2 regions of the Mogibacterium neglectum genome follow, and region 2 is predicted to be linked to the other one. Evidence: predicted binding sites of a transcription regulator. Region 2 holds the regulator's gene; the other holds the start of a gene.

Region 1 (8,534 bases), 830 kb from region 2:
TTCAGACAGGGTTACGTTACTTACGTGATTAATATCGGAGATATCAGATCCGTAGATGCGAACTCCATGGGTAGTCGCATCAGAAAGTGTGCAGCTGAAAATAGCGTGACTACGCTCACTTCACTTGATACCGTGAGAGTACTGCTAAAGGCACTAGATGATATAACATTTAAGGTGTCCACAATCGATGCTTAGTGTTATAATTAGTTATTATTCAAGCAGAGGAGGGAGCTATGAACATAAGAGAGTGTGTAAAGATGAGACACTCCGTGCGTGCTTACGAGGATAGGCCTATTGACACGAAGGCGGTAGAAGACCTCAAGGTCATGATTCAGCAGTGTAACCGCGAGGGAGACATGCATTTCCAGCTTATACAGGATGAGCCAAAGGCGTTCTCGAGTTTACTTGCAAAATACGGAAAATTTTCTAACGTCAAAAATTACATCACCGTAGTCGGCAGGAGGCGCGATGACCTCGATGACAAGGCGGGGTACTACGGTGAGAAGTTAGTGATTCGCTGCATGCAACATGGGTTAAACACTTGCTGGGTCGGCGGAACGTACAAGAAGGTCAAGGAGGTCATCGACGTTGGGCACGATGAGAAGATAGTTGCCGTAATCGCTCTTGGATATGGACAGACTATGGGGTCTATCAGAAAATCTAAGAAGCCAGAGGATGTGTTCGATGGCAAGTCTTCAAGGATCTCAAGATACGAGGACACACCTGAGTGGTTCAAGAAGGGTGTAGAGATGGCGCTTTTAGCACCTACAGCCATGAATAGGCAGAAATTTACTTTTGCGATAAGTGGGGATAGAGTCAAGATAAAATCAGGATTTGGAAAGTTCACTAAGCTCGATGTTGGTATAGTGAAGTACCATTTCGAAATTGGAGCATCGCCAAAGGAGTTCGTTTGGGCATAGTGATACGCGCATATGTTGCAATTCGAAATATAATTAAGTGCATCAAAAATCTAATGCTTCTAACCGCATGATACATTAGTTATAGGATAGGATTATGAACGATATACATGAGATTCGCAAGATTGCCGTCATTAAATCTGCATTCAAGCAGAAGTACGGTATACCGAGGCAGCCGAGGCTCGTACAAGGTCTGAAGTCGGAGATAGTCTTCGGCGACGAATTTAATAATCCAGACGCTGTGAGAGGACTCGAAGAGTTCTCTCACATTTGGCTAATTTGGGGATTCTCACGTAACAAGATAGATATGAATGTGAAGAACCCAGCGTGGAAACCGACTGTGAGACCCCCTCGACTTGGCGGAGATATACGTAAGGGGGTATTTGCCACAAGGTCGCCATATAGACCGAACTCACTTGGCATGTCCGCAGTTAAGCTACTTGAGATAAGAAATGTGAGTGGTAAGCTCAGCCTTATCGTTGAAGGAGCAGATCTCCTTGACGGAACGCCTATATACGACATCAAGCCGTATGTCCCATATAGTGATATCATCACAGATGCAGATAAAGGGTTTGCACATGGTGTCGACACTGCGATAGATGTGGAATTTCCAGAGAATTTACTTTCAAAAGTAGATGAAGAGTTTCGCGCGCCACTCATGAGGATTCTTGAACTTGATCCACGTGATGCATATGATAGAGAATCTGTAAAGCCTTGTAAGATGGCGTTTGCAAACGTGGATATAGAGTTTGAGTTTCAAGGCGGAAAGTTGGTTGTCACATCGGTGAAGAAGCTTTAAAGCCACTGATAAAATCATTTAATGTCGAATTAAAGCAAGTAAATAGAACAGAAAATAGAATAATGATAAGAGAAACAGATAGATCATTTTGATAGATAAGAACATGGATAACGACAAGATTATTACAGCGCGAATAGAGGATAAGCTAGAGCAGGCTGAACGCGGTAGCTACATTACCACGACAGGTTTTCTCAACATGCACGAACAGTCGCTTGCCATGCGCGTAGTCAGGGGGAGGAATGACGTCAAATCATTTTTCTACGGTGGCTACGAGGATGCCGAGAGGGGAATTCTCATGTTCGTTCCGGATGTCTATGCAGATACTCTCGAGGAAGCGCTGGAGATGATTTCCCCACTCTCGGTGCTCCATATCAAGGCTTCTCCTGGTGGCAGAAAGCTCACACACAGGGACTATCTCGGTTCTGTTCTATCGCTCGGACTCGATAGGTCTGTGATCGGTGATATCCTGGTAAATGATAAAGGTGCTGACATGATTATAAATTCAGAAATCGTAGATTTTCTTCTATCCGAATTTCACAGCGCAGGTCATACAAATCTCCAGATCACGGCCTCTGAGATATGCAATCTGAAAGTCCCCGAGCAGATGGTGAAATCGGTTAGAGATACGCTCTCTTCACCAAGACTGGATAACGTCGTGTCAGCAGCATTTCATGTCTCTCGAAGTGAAGCGGTGAGAGCCATAAAGGGTGGCATCGTATTTGTAAATCACGATGAAGTAACCAAGATAGATAAGCGTATAGATGAAGGCAACACGATAGTTCTACGCGGCAAGGGAAAGGCAGTGCTCACAGAATTCTCTGGACTCTCCAAGAAGGGGAGAATCTGGGCTGAGTTTAAGGTGTTCATTTAGGTAGCATGGAAAATAAACTGTAAGCGTCATAGTAATGAACCATGCATAATGGGGATCGAAATGGAAATCAAACCTAGCGGAGATTACGCTTTTAGAAACATAAGTCATTGATACTATCAGGTAGCTGTTTGAACTAGTTTCTCGCTAGTGTTACAATCAAAATGTAATATATTTTTCTAAATAATAATTTCATCGGAGGTAGACAAATGTTTGAATATACCGATATCAAGACTGCTCCTGTAGCTCTCGGACCATATTCACAGGCAGTGATGGCAGGAAATACACTTTATGCTTCTGGCGCAATCGGAATCGACCCTGAGACAGGAAAGTTTGTAGGCGAAGATGTGCAGAGCCAGTGCGAGCAGGCTTGTAAAAATGTAGGAGAGATTCTTAAGGCTAATGGCATGACTTACGATAACGTAGTTAAGACCACTTGCTATATCCTCGATATGACAGAGTTCAAGGATTTCAATGAAGTGTATGCTAAGTATTTCACTTCAAAACCAGCTAGATCCTGTGTTGCAATCACAGCACTTCCAGCAGGAGCACTCTGTGAAGTGGAAATTATTGCAGTAAAGTAAAATCTACGAAATAAAAAACTGTGACGAAAACCCATATTGAAATTTTCAATAGCTGGAAATTCACTAATTTCGGAGCAGTAACTATGATAATCGACTGAATTTGAGTAGCTGTAACATAAGTGATCGCCTGCAAATGCTTGCTGGCGGTCATTTTATTTGCAACTCCTATCAATCAGAATGGAAATTTCATGTATAATAGCCATTATGAAAGGACGGACTTATGAACAACATTAAGGTTATTAGATTTGATAATTTGCACGATATAGAGTTACCTCATGTGTTCGAGTGTGGACAGTGTTTTCGCTGGAATGAGTGCGAGGATGGTTCATACATAGGTGTTACAGGAGGCTATGCTGCACACGTTTCGCTTGAGCATTATGATGATTCGTGCGCACTCATAATTGAGTGCACAGGCGGAAGTGAGGAGTACTGGCATAGATATTTCGATTTGGATACGGACTACAGTGCTATGAAGAAGACTCTTCTAAGGGGCGAACCTAAGCTAGCAAGGTCAATTGACATATGCCACGGTATCAGAATACTCAATCAGGACTACTGGGAGGTGCTAATTTCCTTTATAGTCTCACAGAACAACAATATTCCAAGGATTAAGAAATGCATCGAGTCGTTAGCGAAGAATTACGGCACAGAGATAGGTGAATTCATGGGTGAGGTGAGATACGCATTTCCGACACCTGATCAACTATCTAAGGCCACGCTTGGAGAACTTGCAGACCTGAAACTCGGGTACAGGAATGCCTACATCGTATCGGCACCTAAGCACTTTGCGGAGCAAGGTATACCGACGGGAACGACGGAAGAGAAGCACAAAGCGCTACTATCATATTTAGGCGTCGGACCTAAGGTTGCGAACTGCATATTGCTATTTGGATTAAGAGACTTTACTGCATTTCCTATAGATATCTGGATGAAGAAGATAATGGTTGACCTCTATGGTTTTGACATAAAGGATATCAAAGGCATGCAGAAGTTTGCAGACGAGCACTTCGGAGATTTAGGAGGCATCGCGCAGCAATATCTGTTCTATTACTATAGAAGCATGAAGTGAAGATATTTTCACATTTAATTCATAGTGCCGTGTTGACAACATATGAGGTGCTGAGTAAAATTATGTTATAGAGCTTAGCACTCTTAATAATTGAGTGCTAACAATATGAATAAGACTTATGATTAGGAGGTTACAAATGAGTATAGGAATAAAGCCACTAGGTGCAAGAGTCGTAATTAAACGTAGTGAAGCACTTGAGAAGACGGAAGGCGGTCTGATACTTTCGGCAAGTGCCAAGGAGAAGCCACAGGAGGCTGAGGTCCTCGCAGTAGGTCCAGGAACTGAAGACGAGAAGATGGAAGTAAAGGTTGGAGATAAGGTTATATTCTCAAAGTACGGCGGCACAGAGCTCAAGTACGGTGGTGAGGATTATATCATCTTGAGCCAGAAGGATATCTTGGCAGTAATCGAGTAATTGCTTAGCCTCTACAGAGGTATAGTTACACACTGCAAAGAGAGACAGATATGCATAATATTGCAAAGACAGTAGTTTAAATCTAATCACGCACCTTGATTGGTGCATATATATAGGAGGAAGCTAAAATGGCAAAGGATTTACATTATGGAGAGGAGTCAAGAAGAAAACTCCTCGCAGGCGTAGATAAGCTTGCAGATACGGTTAAAATTACACTTGGACCTAAAGGCAGAAATGTTCTCATCGAGAGATCATATGGATCTCCGCTTATTACTAACGACGGAGTTTCAATCGCTAAGGAGATTGAGCTCGAAGATCAGGTTGAGAACATGGGTGCTCAACTGGTTAAGGAAGTTGCTACCAAGACTAACGATGTAGCAGGTGATGGAACTACTACAGCTACACTGCTAACACAGGCAATCGTTCGCGAGGGCTTCAAGAACGTAACTGCTGGTGCTAATCCAATGGTTCTCAAGAAGGGAATCAGCGGTGCTGTAGAGGTTGCAGTTGAGTACCTCAAGAACAGTGCAGTTAAGGTAGATGACAAGGAGAGCGTAGCTCAGGTCGCTTCTGTTTCAGCAGGAGATAGAGAGATTGGAGAGCTCATCTCAGAGGCTATGGAGAAGGTAGGAACTGACGGAGTAATAACAGTCGAAGAATCTAGATCTCTCGGCACTACACTAGATGTAGTTGAGGGTATGCAGTTCGATAGAGGATACCTGTCACCATATATGGCAGCTAATTCTGAGAAGATGGAAGCAGTTCTCGATAACCCATATATCCTTCTTACAGACAAGAAGATTTCCAACATCCAGGACCTAGTTCCACTTCTTGAGGACATCATGAAGTCCGGTAAGAAGTTGCTCATCGTTGCAGATGACGTAGATGGCGAGGCGCTCGCAACACTCGTTGTTAACAAGTTAAGAGGAACTCTTGATGTAGTGGCTGTAAAGGCCCCTGGATTTGGCGACAGAAGAAAGGCTATGATGGAGGATATCGCAATCCTCACAGGCGGTACTGTTATCAGCGAGGAGCTAGGATACGAGCTTAAGGAAGCTACAGTGGACATGCTCGGTAAGGCTGGAACTGTTAAGGTTAATAAGGATCATACAGTAATCGTTAACGGTGCTGGAAATAAGGCTGAAATCGAAGAGAGAGTTGAGAAAATCAAGGGAGAGATCGAGGATTCGACTTCTGATTTCGACAGAGAGAAGCTACAGGAGAGACTTGCTAAGCTAGTTGGCGGAGTTGCAGTTATCAATGCTGGAGCTGCCACAGAGACAGAGTTAAAGGAGAAGAAGCTCAGACTTGAGGATGCTCTCAATGCTACAAGGGCAGCTGTTGAGGAAGGCATCGTTGCAGGTGGTGGTACATCGCTTATCTGTGCAATCGATAAGGTATCTGAGTATGCTGAGAGCCTAGAAGGAGATATGAAGACTGGTGCTAGAATCGTAGTCAGAGCACTAGAGGAGCCAGTTAGACAGATTGCTGAGAACGCTGGATTTGAAGGTAGCGTAATTGTTGCTAAGGTTAAGGAGTCCAAGAAGGGCGTAGGATTTAATGCAGCAACAGAGGCGTACGTAGACATGATTGAAGCTGGTATCGTTGACCCGGTTAAGGTTACTAGATCTGCGCTTCAGAACGCTTCAAGTGTAGCAGGTATGCTTCTCACTACTGAAGCTGGAATTTCTGAGATTAAGGAAGATTTGCCAGCTGCACCTGCAATGCCTGCAGGCGGCGGAATGGGCATGATGTAATAGGCAAAGGATATGGCAGCAAGAGCATCATCAAAGACAGATAGAGCAATAGCTGGACGCCTTACTGTCAGTCCGCTTTTTGAGAATATGACGGTAGATGACGTGCACAACTGCTTCACATGCAGTGGTGCACTCTGCCTCTCATTCAAGAAGGGAGACATGATATTCACTGAAGAGGATGAACCAACCAAGCTCCACATTCTCCTAGATGGCGGTGTACGAATCGGTTATGATTCCTTCGACGGCAACAGGAGAGTTATCGGAAACTTTACAGATACTGGTGAGGTGTTTGGAGATATACTGCTATTTCTCGGCAAAGAGAAGTACGGTGTATTTGCTCAGGCTACTTGTGATACCAAGGTCATTGCATTGCCACGAGAGTTCATGGCGGAAACCTGTGGAAGCGGCTGTGGATATCATAATCAGCTGATCAATAATATGCTGATGAGCTTTGCGAGGAATGCCTACGCGCTAAATATGAGGCTGAGGATACTATCCTGTCCGACTCTCCGTCAGAAGATCGCCAAGATGTTACTCATCTACAACGATAGAGATATGAACAAGCCAATCAATATGACGAGAGAAGGTTTAGCGGAGTTCCTAGGTGTGACGAGACCATCAGTTTCAAGGGAGCTGATGAAGATGCAGGACGATGGTTTGATCGAGATAAAGGGTCGCAAGATATATGTCCTTGACCCTGCGGAAATCGAGGCGCTCAACTAATACACCCAGCATATTGGGCGTGCAATTTAATAAGAATAAAGTAATTGATATGGACACGATGTATTAATTCAAAAACAAAAATTAAAAGATAGAATTGTAACATTAGTTACAGATTCTATCTTTTTTTAATGATATGCTTGAGCCATAAATTAAAGCAAACAATTGATTAAAGACAAAAATGAACGTTATATAAGAGTTGAAAGGAGAAACACATGGAAAACCGTATGTTTTGTTATCAGTGCCAGGAGACAGCAAAGGGCACAGGATGTACTATGAGAGGTGTTTGCGGCAAGCTTCCTGAGACAGCAGGATTACAGGATCTGCTCGTATACGTAACTAAGGGACTTTCTGCAGTGACTACACAGCTAAGAGCTGAGGGTAAGGAAGTAAGCGAGCAGGTAAATCACCTAGTGTCGTTAAACCTATTCACAACTATCACAAATGCTAACTTTGATGACGAAGCAATCACAGCTAAGATCGTTGAGACACTAACATGTAAGGAGCAGCTACTAAAGCAGCTTGACGATACAAGCAAGCTTCCTGAGGCTGCAAAGTGGAATGGCTGCGTTGGTGAGTTCGCTGCAAAGGCTGCAAGCCCAGAGGTTGGCGTTCTATCCACTGAGAACGAGGATGTTAGATCTCTAAGAGAGCTCATCACTTATGGACTAAAGGGACTTTCCGCTTATAGCAAGCACGCAAACGCTCTGCTTAAGGACAACGTCGAGGTTGATGCTTTCATGCAGAAGGCTCTAGCACTTACACTGGACGATTCTCTATCAATAGATGACCTAGTTGCACTTACACTAGAGACAGGTAAGTACGGTGTAGATGGTATGGCTCTACTTGACGAGGCAAATACATCTGCTTACGGAAACCCAGAGATCACAAAGGTAGATCTCGGTGTTAGAAAGAACCCAGGAATCCTGATTTCAGGTCACGACCTAAAGGACCTCGAGATGCTTCTAGAGCAGACAGAGGGAACAGGCGTAGATGTATATACACACTCTGAGATGCTCGCAGGTCAGTATTACCCAGCATTCAAGAAGTACGAGCACTTCGCTGGTAACTACGGAAATGCATGGTGGAAGCAGAAGGAAGAGTTCGAGACATTCAACGGACCTATCCTGATGACTACAAACTGCATCGTGCCACCAGCAGATAGCTACAAGGATAGACTATTTACAACAGGTGCAGCAGGATACCCAGGATGCAAGCACATCGACGGCAAGTATGGTGAGACTAAGGACTTCTCCGAAATCATCGAGCTAGCTAAGAAGTGCCCAGCGCCAACAGAGATTGAGACAGGAGAGATCGTAGGTGGATTTGCACACGAGCAGGTATTTGCACTAGCAGATACAGTAGTTGAGGCAGTTAAGTCTGGAGCAATCAAGAAGTTCTTCGT
Region 2 (8,534 bases):
TGCAGCATCAACCTTAGACTTCTCATCTGCTGCAACCTTGTCTCCTAGCTCATTCATCTGCTTTTCAGTTTCGAAGAGAATTCCTTCAGCCTGGTTTTTAACCTCTACTTCTTCCTTCTTCTTCTTATCCTCTTCAGCATACTGTTCAGCTTCCTTGATCTTAGCATTTATCTCATCCTCAGAAAGCTTAGTTGAAGACGTAATTGTAATCTGCTGCTCTTTACCAGTTCCGAGGTCTTTAGCGCTTACATTTACGATACCATTAGCATCTATATCAAATGTAACCTCAATCTGTGGTATTCCACGAGGAGCTGGAGCAATGCCCGTTAGCTGGAATCTTCCTAGCGTGATATTGTCGGCAGCCATCTCTCTTTCTCCCTGCATTACGTGAACATCTACTGCAGTCTGATTATCTGCTGCTGTCGAGAAAATCTGGCTCTTCTTAGTTGGAATAGTTGTGTTTCTCTCGATTAGCTTAGTTGCTACACCACCGAGTGTCTCGATAGAAAGTGACAGTGGAGTAACGTCGAGCAGAAGAACATCATTTACCTCACCTGTAAGTACACCAGCCTGGATTGAAGCACCTACTGCAACGCACTCATCAGGGTTGATTCCCTTAAATGGCTCTTTACCCGTCACTTTCTGAACTGCAGCCTGAACTGCCGGAATACGAGTCGAACCACCAACGAGGATTACTTTAGCGATATCAGAGTTAGTTACTCCAGCATCTGCCATAGCCTTCTTCATTGGCTCAATACTTCTATCTACTAGATCGCTTGTAAGTTGGTCAAATCTAGCTCTTGTAAGATCCATATCCATGTGGAGCGGGCCAGCTTCAGAAACTGTGATGAATGGCAGATTAATCTTAGTTGTCTGAGCACTTGATAACTCTTTCTTAGCCTTTTCTGCAGCTTCCTTAAGTCTCTGTAGAGCCATGTTATCTTTTCTAAGATCAATTCCGTGCTCTGCCATGAAGGAATCAGCTAAGAAGTCGAGAACTGCGTTATCGAAGTCATCTCCACCGAGATGTGTATCTCCGTTTGTAGCTAGTACTTCAAATACTCCGTCTCCTAGTTCAAGCACTGATACATCGAATGTACCACCACCTAAATCGTATACGAGAATCTTCTGTGATCCGTCCGCCTTGTCTAGTCCATATGCTAGCGATGCAGCGGTTGGTTCATTGATAATTCTCTTTACATCGAGTCCTGCAATCTTACCAGCATCCTTTGTAGCCTGTTTCTGTGCATCGGAGAAGTATGCAGGAACTGTGATTACAGCCTCTGAAACCTTTTCTCCGAGGTAAGCTTCAGCATCAGACTTGAGCTTTCCTAATATCATAGCTGAAATATCCTGTGGAGTGTAGCTCTTGCCATCAATCTCTACAGTATAGCTCTCACCCATATGTCTCTTGATAGAAGCGATAGTTCTATCTGGATTAGTTATAGCTTGTCTCTTAGCAGTCTCTCCTACTAGTCTCTCACCATTTTTAGTGAATGCAACTACAGATGGAGTAGTTCTTGAACCCTCTGCATTTGCGATTACCACTGGTTCTCCGCCCTCTAGAACGGCTACACAACTATTTGTTGTTCCTAAATCAATTCCAATTATCTTGCTCATTTTTTTACTTCCTTTCATATAAGAAATCTTAATTTACTAAATTTATGTACACGTCTTTCATGCTATCGCACTACTACTTTGCGACGGTAACCATCGACGGTCTAATGACCTTTCCATTAAGGGTATATCCCTTCTGAAGCACACTGCAAACCTTGTTGCTACCGTACTCCTCACTATCCGCTGTCATAACTGCGTTATGCATGTTAGGATCGAAATCTTCACCCAAAGCTTCAACTTCCAAAAGCCCAGACTTAGTTAACACTCCAAGCAATTGATCAAAGATCAGTTTCATTCCCTTTGCATATCCTTCTACGTCTGCCGAAGCATCGCTTGCGAGTGCTCTTTCGAAATTATCTAGAACCTCGAGTAGTTCAGTTACAATCTTCTCATTTGCATACGCATGGATGTCAGACTTTTCCTTTGCCACTCTCTTCTTGTAATTCTGAAACTCTGCCATCAATCTGATGTATTTTGTATCACCGTTCTCTTCAGCTTCCGCTTTCTTGCTATCATCTTCGGCAGCAGTCTCCTCACCATTTCCTTTGGCGTTTTCGGAGGATTTAGGCTGCTCCTCTTTTTGCGGTGCTTTTTCATTTTCTATATTGTCATCTATTGATTCTGATGTTTCAGCCTTAATCTCTTCTGTCACCTTTGTCTGATCTTCAGCTTGATTGATATTAATCTTTTTCTCTTCAGTCATCCTTAATTTCCTTTCCTTCACTTAGTAAGAACGATTTACTGAGGTTCTCAGTTAAGTACTCCATAATTGAAGTAACCTCACTGTAGTTCATGCGTGTCGGTCCGATTACACCAATCTTTCCTATCAATTTACCATCTACGTGATATGTCGCTGTTACTAGAGAACAATCTTTCATCGAAGAATCGCTATTTTCATCTCCTATAGTTACGATTATTCCATCGTCACGCTGAAGCATATCCTTAGCAAATTCATCCTTCTTGCTAACTAGCTCGATAAAAGCTTTCGCCTTATCAATGCTGCTGTACTCAGGAATATTGAATATATTAGTCAAGCCTTCCATGTAGAGATTGACATTGAGCATGTCCTCAAGTGTCTTCATGAAATTAGGCATAATCTTACTTGCCAACGGACTCATCGCTTCGAGGTCAGAATTGAAATCTGCGATAATCGATTTCTTAAGGGCCTCATCTATCGTATTTCCCTTATAGTTATATGTCATCGACTTGCTCAAAACTTCTAGAGCCTCAGGCGTATAAGCAACATCCACTTTAAGCGTAGTATTGTTAACATTACCTGTATCCGAAACTATCATCAACACGATTGTGGCTTCATCTACCGGAAGCAGCCTTATGAACTTTAGCGTGTCACAGTTTGCTGATGGTGTCATCGCAAAGGATGCAAGCTTTGTAATATCCGATAAAAGCTCCGCAGCCTGCTGAAGAGTCTGATTAAACTCAGCCACACTAACCTGCATTCTCTCGTTAATAATCTCTTTTTCCTCTAGTGAAAGATCGTGCTTACTCATTAGACTATTTACATAAAGTCTATAAGCTTTATCAGAAGGTACACGACCTGCCGAAGTATGAGGATGAGTTAAGTATCCAAGCTCTTCTAAATCAGCCATCTCATTTCTAATCGTCGCTGGGCTGACGCCTAATCCATACTTCTTAGCAAGTGACCGCGAACCGACAGGCTCCGCACTTTTAACGTAATCAGTAATAATTGCTTGGAGGATCTGAAGCTTTCTCTTACTTATATCCATTGCTCTCCCTCCTGTCCTCAAGATTTTGTTAGCACTCATTAATACGGAGTGCTAATCACTACACATAGTCTACTATCACAGTCTCAATGTGTCAACACATAAAATTGAATACTATATGTTTTTTTCGTGAAATACACATCAGCGTATGTTCACACTAAAATAGACCTCGGTCATATGCCGAGGTCTATCAATATTAATCTCAGATGCTTCTTTTTAGAAGATTACTCTCTTGCCTTTTTGCAACAGTTCTGCTTATTGATGCATTTACGTTATTTGCCCTCATGACCTGCATTCCCAGCAAATATAAACACCATATACTTCACATACACAAATGCTACGAACGCTGTTGCTATAACCGTCTCAGCTAGAACTATGTTGCTTAACCATGAAAGCGGATGCCCCATGAGAGCAGAACATGCCATAGTTTGCTTGGTAGCAATCGCACTGATTACAAATGGGAACGTAAATCCTGCAAAGCTTGGATAGAATTTCTTTAACAATCCAAGGGAGACAACTAGAGAATATACATACAGTACTGTTGCGACTACAAACATCACCATAAGCAGTGTAAAGTTCTTAACCTGAACTGACTGAATGTATGCCGCGATACAAAGGCTCATAGGTGCTGCAAATATCCCACTGAGTGGTTTAACTGGTTCTGGCAGTGGGTGTGCCACATACCTCTTGATAACTATTACCAGAAGCGGTATCAGCGTAACTAGACCAAACCAAAATGTCGCTGCTCCAAATCCAATCTTTTCATACGCAGGTGCAGTAACTCCAGCAACTGCAATTCCTACATATACGATAAACCAGGTCGTGAAAACATTCTTCTGATCGTATTTCAGTAGGAACTTCGCTGTGAAATATACGATTAGAATGACATGTAATACTATAGCGAATATCCAGACAAAGTATGCGCCTTGCCCGATAAATGGTTTAACGTATGTGCTGAGTATCATCAGCGCCATAGGGAAAGTAGCTGCCACCCCAGCCATAACAGGAGTATCCAAATCTTGTTTTATTGTACCCGGATATTTTACGAGCTTTAATAGTATTAAGATCAACAAAAATGCTGCCAAAATTCCGCAAACGTTTCGAACTGTCTCCGAATAACTCTGCAGTAGATTTCCGAGGGCAGCCGTTCCGAGCATCACACCACATATGGGAAAAGGTACTTTCTTAATCATAATCACATTCTCCGTTCTCTACAAAACAAGTATTAAGCTTCTAGCGGTGTAGTTCTAGTCTTGAGATAGTCATCGTGAGAAAGAACTTTGATTTCTCCAGTTGTCTCAATTCCAAGTTCACGCGCGAGTATTTCAGCAGGCTTTGCGGCACACATTCCTGTATAGTAGATGCACTGCGACTTATGACCACCCTGACTCATATCGAACTCCCTTGTGAGAACACGGCAACATGCTGCCTTCTTAGTGTTGTTCTCTCTAAACCAGTCATGAAGTTCATTAGTCATGCTCATACATTTTACAACCTCTGGATCCTTAGGTCCCTTCTGCTGGTCTCTGCCAAAGAACATGCTTATTGCAAGAACACCACCGTTGAGCGCCCCACAGATACATCCTGACTTACCAACGCCGATTGCCATTCCAGAAGCCATCTTGATAATCTCATGTGGAACATCTAGTTCAAAGTTATCCATAATAACTTCCATAACTGCTTCACAGCAGAAGAATCCCTTGCGATATGACTCTTCAGCCTCAGCCTGCACTTTAGCTAAATCAATAGATTTTGCATTTACTTTCATTTTGTTACCTCCAATCATACCTTCAAATGTATCATCAATTTAATACATTCCTAGTAATTGTAACAAAGATAACTTATCAAAACCTAACGAATTTCATCTATATTGACAATTTCAATAATTACTTGGATTATCGTGGTCTAAAATAAATAAATTCAATACCTTTTATATTTGGACACTTTATCACATAAAAGCAAAATAGCGACCTCCTAGTGACGGAGATCGCTGAAATTCTAATCATATGGTTATTATATCTATAAATCCAGCATCTAAAAGATTTATCTCGATACTGTACAGCGAACGATATAAAGTCCGTCCTGATAAGTATCTACATAGATGTATCCTCTATCATCTACAATACAATCCTCAGCATGTGCGATGTGTGGTCCTGGGAACAGTGTGCCTTCATCGATATCAAACCAAGTGCCTTCTGGGTCTGGTGGCATGAAGTACGCAATTTCTTTAGGAACGAATGGATCCGAAACATCGTAGATGCGAAGACCAGCCTGGAAGTGGCAATTATATACTCTGTCATCTCTGTTCTCTAGGCAGTCCTGTCCGAACGCATCGAACATGTTGTGAGGCCCAAATACAACTCTCTGCCCATCGACGATATTAAAGTTGTCACCGTGGCATTTCTTATACTCTTCTGGTACCTCTGGGTATGGGAATACTGAGATGAGCGCTGGGTTCTCCTTATCAGATGTCTCAATAATCCCAATGATGTTCATAGGCTGACTGGTAATCTTGTGGAACATCCCATCTTCTCTATTTTTATCGAAGTACCATGTTCTCTCGCCCTCCGTGGTAACGATAGCAAATGGTCTGTCCCCTAGGGGCATTGCTGTATGCACAGCTGCTCCCGACTGCCCGTTACTGAATGGAGGGTTCAGGGAAACATTTCCAAGAAGTCTAGGTCTACTCTTGTCGTGCACATCGATCATGCAAAACCCTACATTAGGAAAAGCTGCATATACGATATCATCCTTTACAGTAATTGCATGTCCATTAGGGAGCTTCATGAATGGTTCAGTACCAACCTCCGGCATGTCAGATGCCTTCTTGTTTCCGAGATACTGTCCATCTGCCCACCAGCTTCCGACTTCAGTCGGATTAGCTGGATCAGAGATATCAACAATTCTTAGGATATATCCTCTGAAATTACGTTTACTGCCCATAATATATGCGTAATCCCCACCATTGTAGAAGCTACGATGAACACCCGGACCATCTTCACACTCAAACTGTCCGAGTAGCTTAGGATTTAAAGGGTCTGTTTCTATATCGTAAATCTTGAATCCACCCCAATATGGTTGCTCATGAGTACCGTGGAGAACTCTCAAAGTTCCACCGTAGCAAGCTATTAGCTTACCATCAGCGACCTGCAGCTTAGCAAGGCTCTGACCATCATGAACTTCACCAACCCAGTCTCCTTCAACCCACTTTGCAACCGGATTTGCAGGATCTGTAACATCGACGATATTAAATCCGTTATCACGGAAACAAGCGGTATAAAGATAATATCTGCCATCCTTCGTGCGGTGCATTCCCATCTGAAAACCCGGTTTCTTGTTCAAATCTGAATAACCGACGAACTCAGTGTTTTTAAAAAGCATCTCTTCTCTTCTAGACATGTCACCCTCCTTATATTTTATATATAAATCTCATACTTAACTAATTGATGACTATAGACTATCACTTAAATCAAGCTATTAGAACCCACAAAAAACGAATAGATATCAATGCGTAATTTGCATCGATATCTATCGTTCTTCAACATTTTTGCTATTCATATTCTATGACTATCTAGTCTTTAAAGTGTCCCTGTAGCTCTTCTTTAAATAATTTAATCTCTCTGTTCGGTGCGTTTTCATGCCAAGCCAATGCGACATTCGCTTTACTGCTTATCCCAATCGAGTGAATTTCCGTTCCACCTCCCACAGCTACCCATTCGTCTGCCAGTATGATGCCTCTTGCATTTTGCACATTTGCAAACATCGACTCGAGATTAGGAACCACTTCGATCTCTGGTATAAAGTTGTACGGTCTAAGATTAAATCCTATTAGTGAGATAATTTCACGCAGCTTTGGATCCTCAGCGACAAACATCTTTACACCCTTTAACTCCTTTGGACTGTTCACCTTCCTGTCTAGAAGTTTATGCGAATAGATTATAGAACGATTAACTTCGGTCACAACTTCATATTTGATTCCCAATCCCGAAGTGCCCTGCATGTAATCATCCAGTGATAACACTGCATCTAGCTGTCCTGACTGAAGCTTGTTCATGAGTGTCTCAAAGCTAAGGCATTCAATTCTAACCGAAAAGTCGTCATATGTCTCGCGGCATTTATCTATTACTTCCGGAAGAAAATGTGATATATTCCACCCGATGTTGTATCCGAGTCTCAGTTCATGCGTCTCGTCCCTAAGCGACTCTCTTGTTTTGGCAAGTTCAGCATCGAACCTCTTAAAAAGACTATAGTATTTCTCACCAGCGAGTGATAGCTTTATGCTTCTAGAGTTTTCCCTGTCAAATAATATCACCCCTAGTTCATCCTCAAGTCCCTTAATCGCACGACTGACTTGGGATTGTGGCACGTATAGCTTTTCAGCGGCCTTTGTGAAATTAAGAAGCCTTGCTGCTTCTACAAAAGCTTTTATCTGTCTATCGTTCATAGTCTATCTCCGCTTATGTATGTCCTATTTTGACTTTACTTCCTTCCAGCTATCGCTATATAACTTAGTCGTATCAGGGTCGAGATTCTTTAGCAGCGTACAGCGAGCGATCGTCTCCTTGCTAGGAAATAGCGCTGGATTCGAAACGTATTTTGAAGGAATCATCTTAATCGCTGCAGTATTCGGAGTCGTATAATATATATAGTCAAAATTGCGCTTCGCAACTTTCGCTTTGCACATGTAGTTTATGAATCTTTCTGCATTCCTCTTATTACGGGAACTCTTAGGCATAACCCAAGAGTCGATGAAGAACTCCGACCCCTCCTTCGGAACTACAAACTCAATATCTTTATTGAGATCGTGCGTGTAGTTATATTCACCATTCCACACAACACCAATTGCAGCTGATTTATCGGCTAGCAGATCTCTCGCCGAATCATTTGCGTATTTATATACCAGCTTTTTCTGCTCCTTAAGTGCATTCTTCGCCTCTTCTATTTCTTTAGGATTTGTGGTGTTAGGTGAATAGCCAAGTCTGAGGAGCGAGATTGCAAAGGCATCGCGCACACTATCCTGCATAACTATGTTATTCTTAAAATCAGGGTCCCAAAGTACGTTCCACGAGTCTATATTCTTACCCTTCACCATCTTCTTATTGTATAGAATCCCCGATACACCAACCAGATATGGAACAGAATATTCATTGCCTGGATCATACTCCTCGGCTTTTC

Evidence for each region. The regulator HrcA, encoded in region 2, represses chaperone genes, less so after heat shock. The targets are predictions, from matches to a motif close to TTAGCACTCNNNNNNNNNGAGTGCTAA.
Region 1: a site for HrcA is predicted at 4,312-4,338, ahead of QU661_RS05910 (co-chaperone GroES). Genes of this name have one in related genera too.

Annotation. Positions count from the first base shown of each region.
Region 1 is NZ_CP128647.1:1,259,486-1,268,019, reverse strand. It holds gene carB (carbamoyl-phosphate synthase large subunit) at 1-195, shown strand, start outside; gene QU661_RS05935 (nitroreductase family protein) at 234-920, shown strand; gene tsaA (tRNA (N6-threonylcarbamoyladenosine(37)-N6)-methyltransferase TrmO) at 1,015-1,716, shown strand; gene QU661_RS05925 (YlmH family RNA-binding protein) at 1,805-2,587, shown strand; gene QU661_RS05920 (Rid family detoxifying hydrolase) at 2,794-3,168, shown strand; gene QU661_RS05915 (DNA-3-methyladenine glycosylase family protein) at 3,389-4,237, shown strand; gene QU661_RS05910 (co-chaperone GroES) at 4,380-4,652, shown strand; gene groL (chaperonin GroEL) at 4,781-6,409, shown strand; gene QU661_RS05900 (Crp/Fnr family transcriptional regulator) at 6,422-7,132, shown strand; gene hcp (hydroxylamine reductase) at 7,345-8,534, shown strand, end outside.
Region 2 is NZ_CP128647.1:434,203-442,736, reverse strand. It holds gene dnaK (molecular chaperone DnaK) at 1-1,620, opposite strand, end outside; gene grpE (nucleotide exchange factor GrpE) at 1,694-2,320, opposite strand; gene hrcA (heat-inducible transcriptional repressor HrcA) at 2,313-3,362, opposite strand; gene QU661_RS01995 (TDT family transporter) at 3,632-4,552, opposite strand; gene QU661_RS01990 (C-GCAxxG-C-C family protein) at 4,585-5,127, opposite strand; gene QU661_RS01985 (LVIVD repeat-containing protein) at 5,403-6,758, opposite strand; gene QU661_RS01980 (LysR family transcriptional regulator) at 6,931-7,803, opposite strand; gene QU661_RS01975 (ABC transporter substrate-binding protein) at 7,828-8,534, opposite strand, start outside.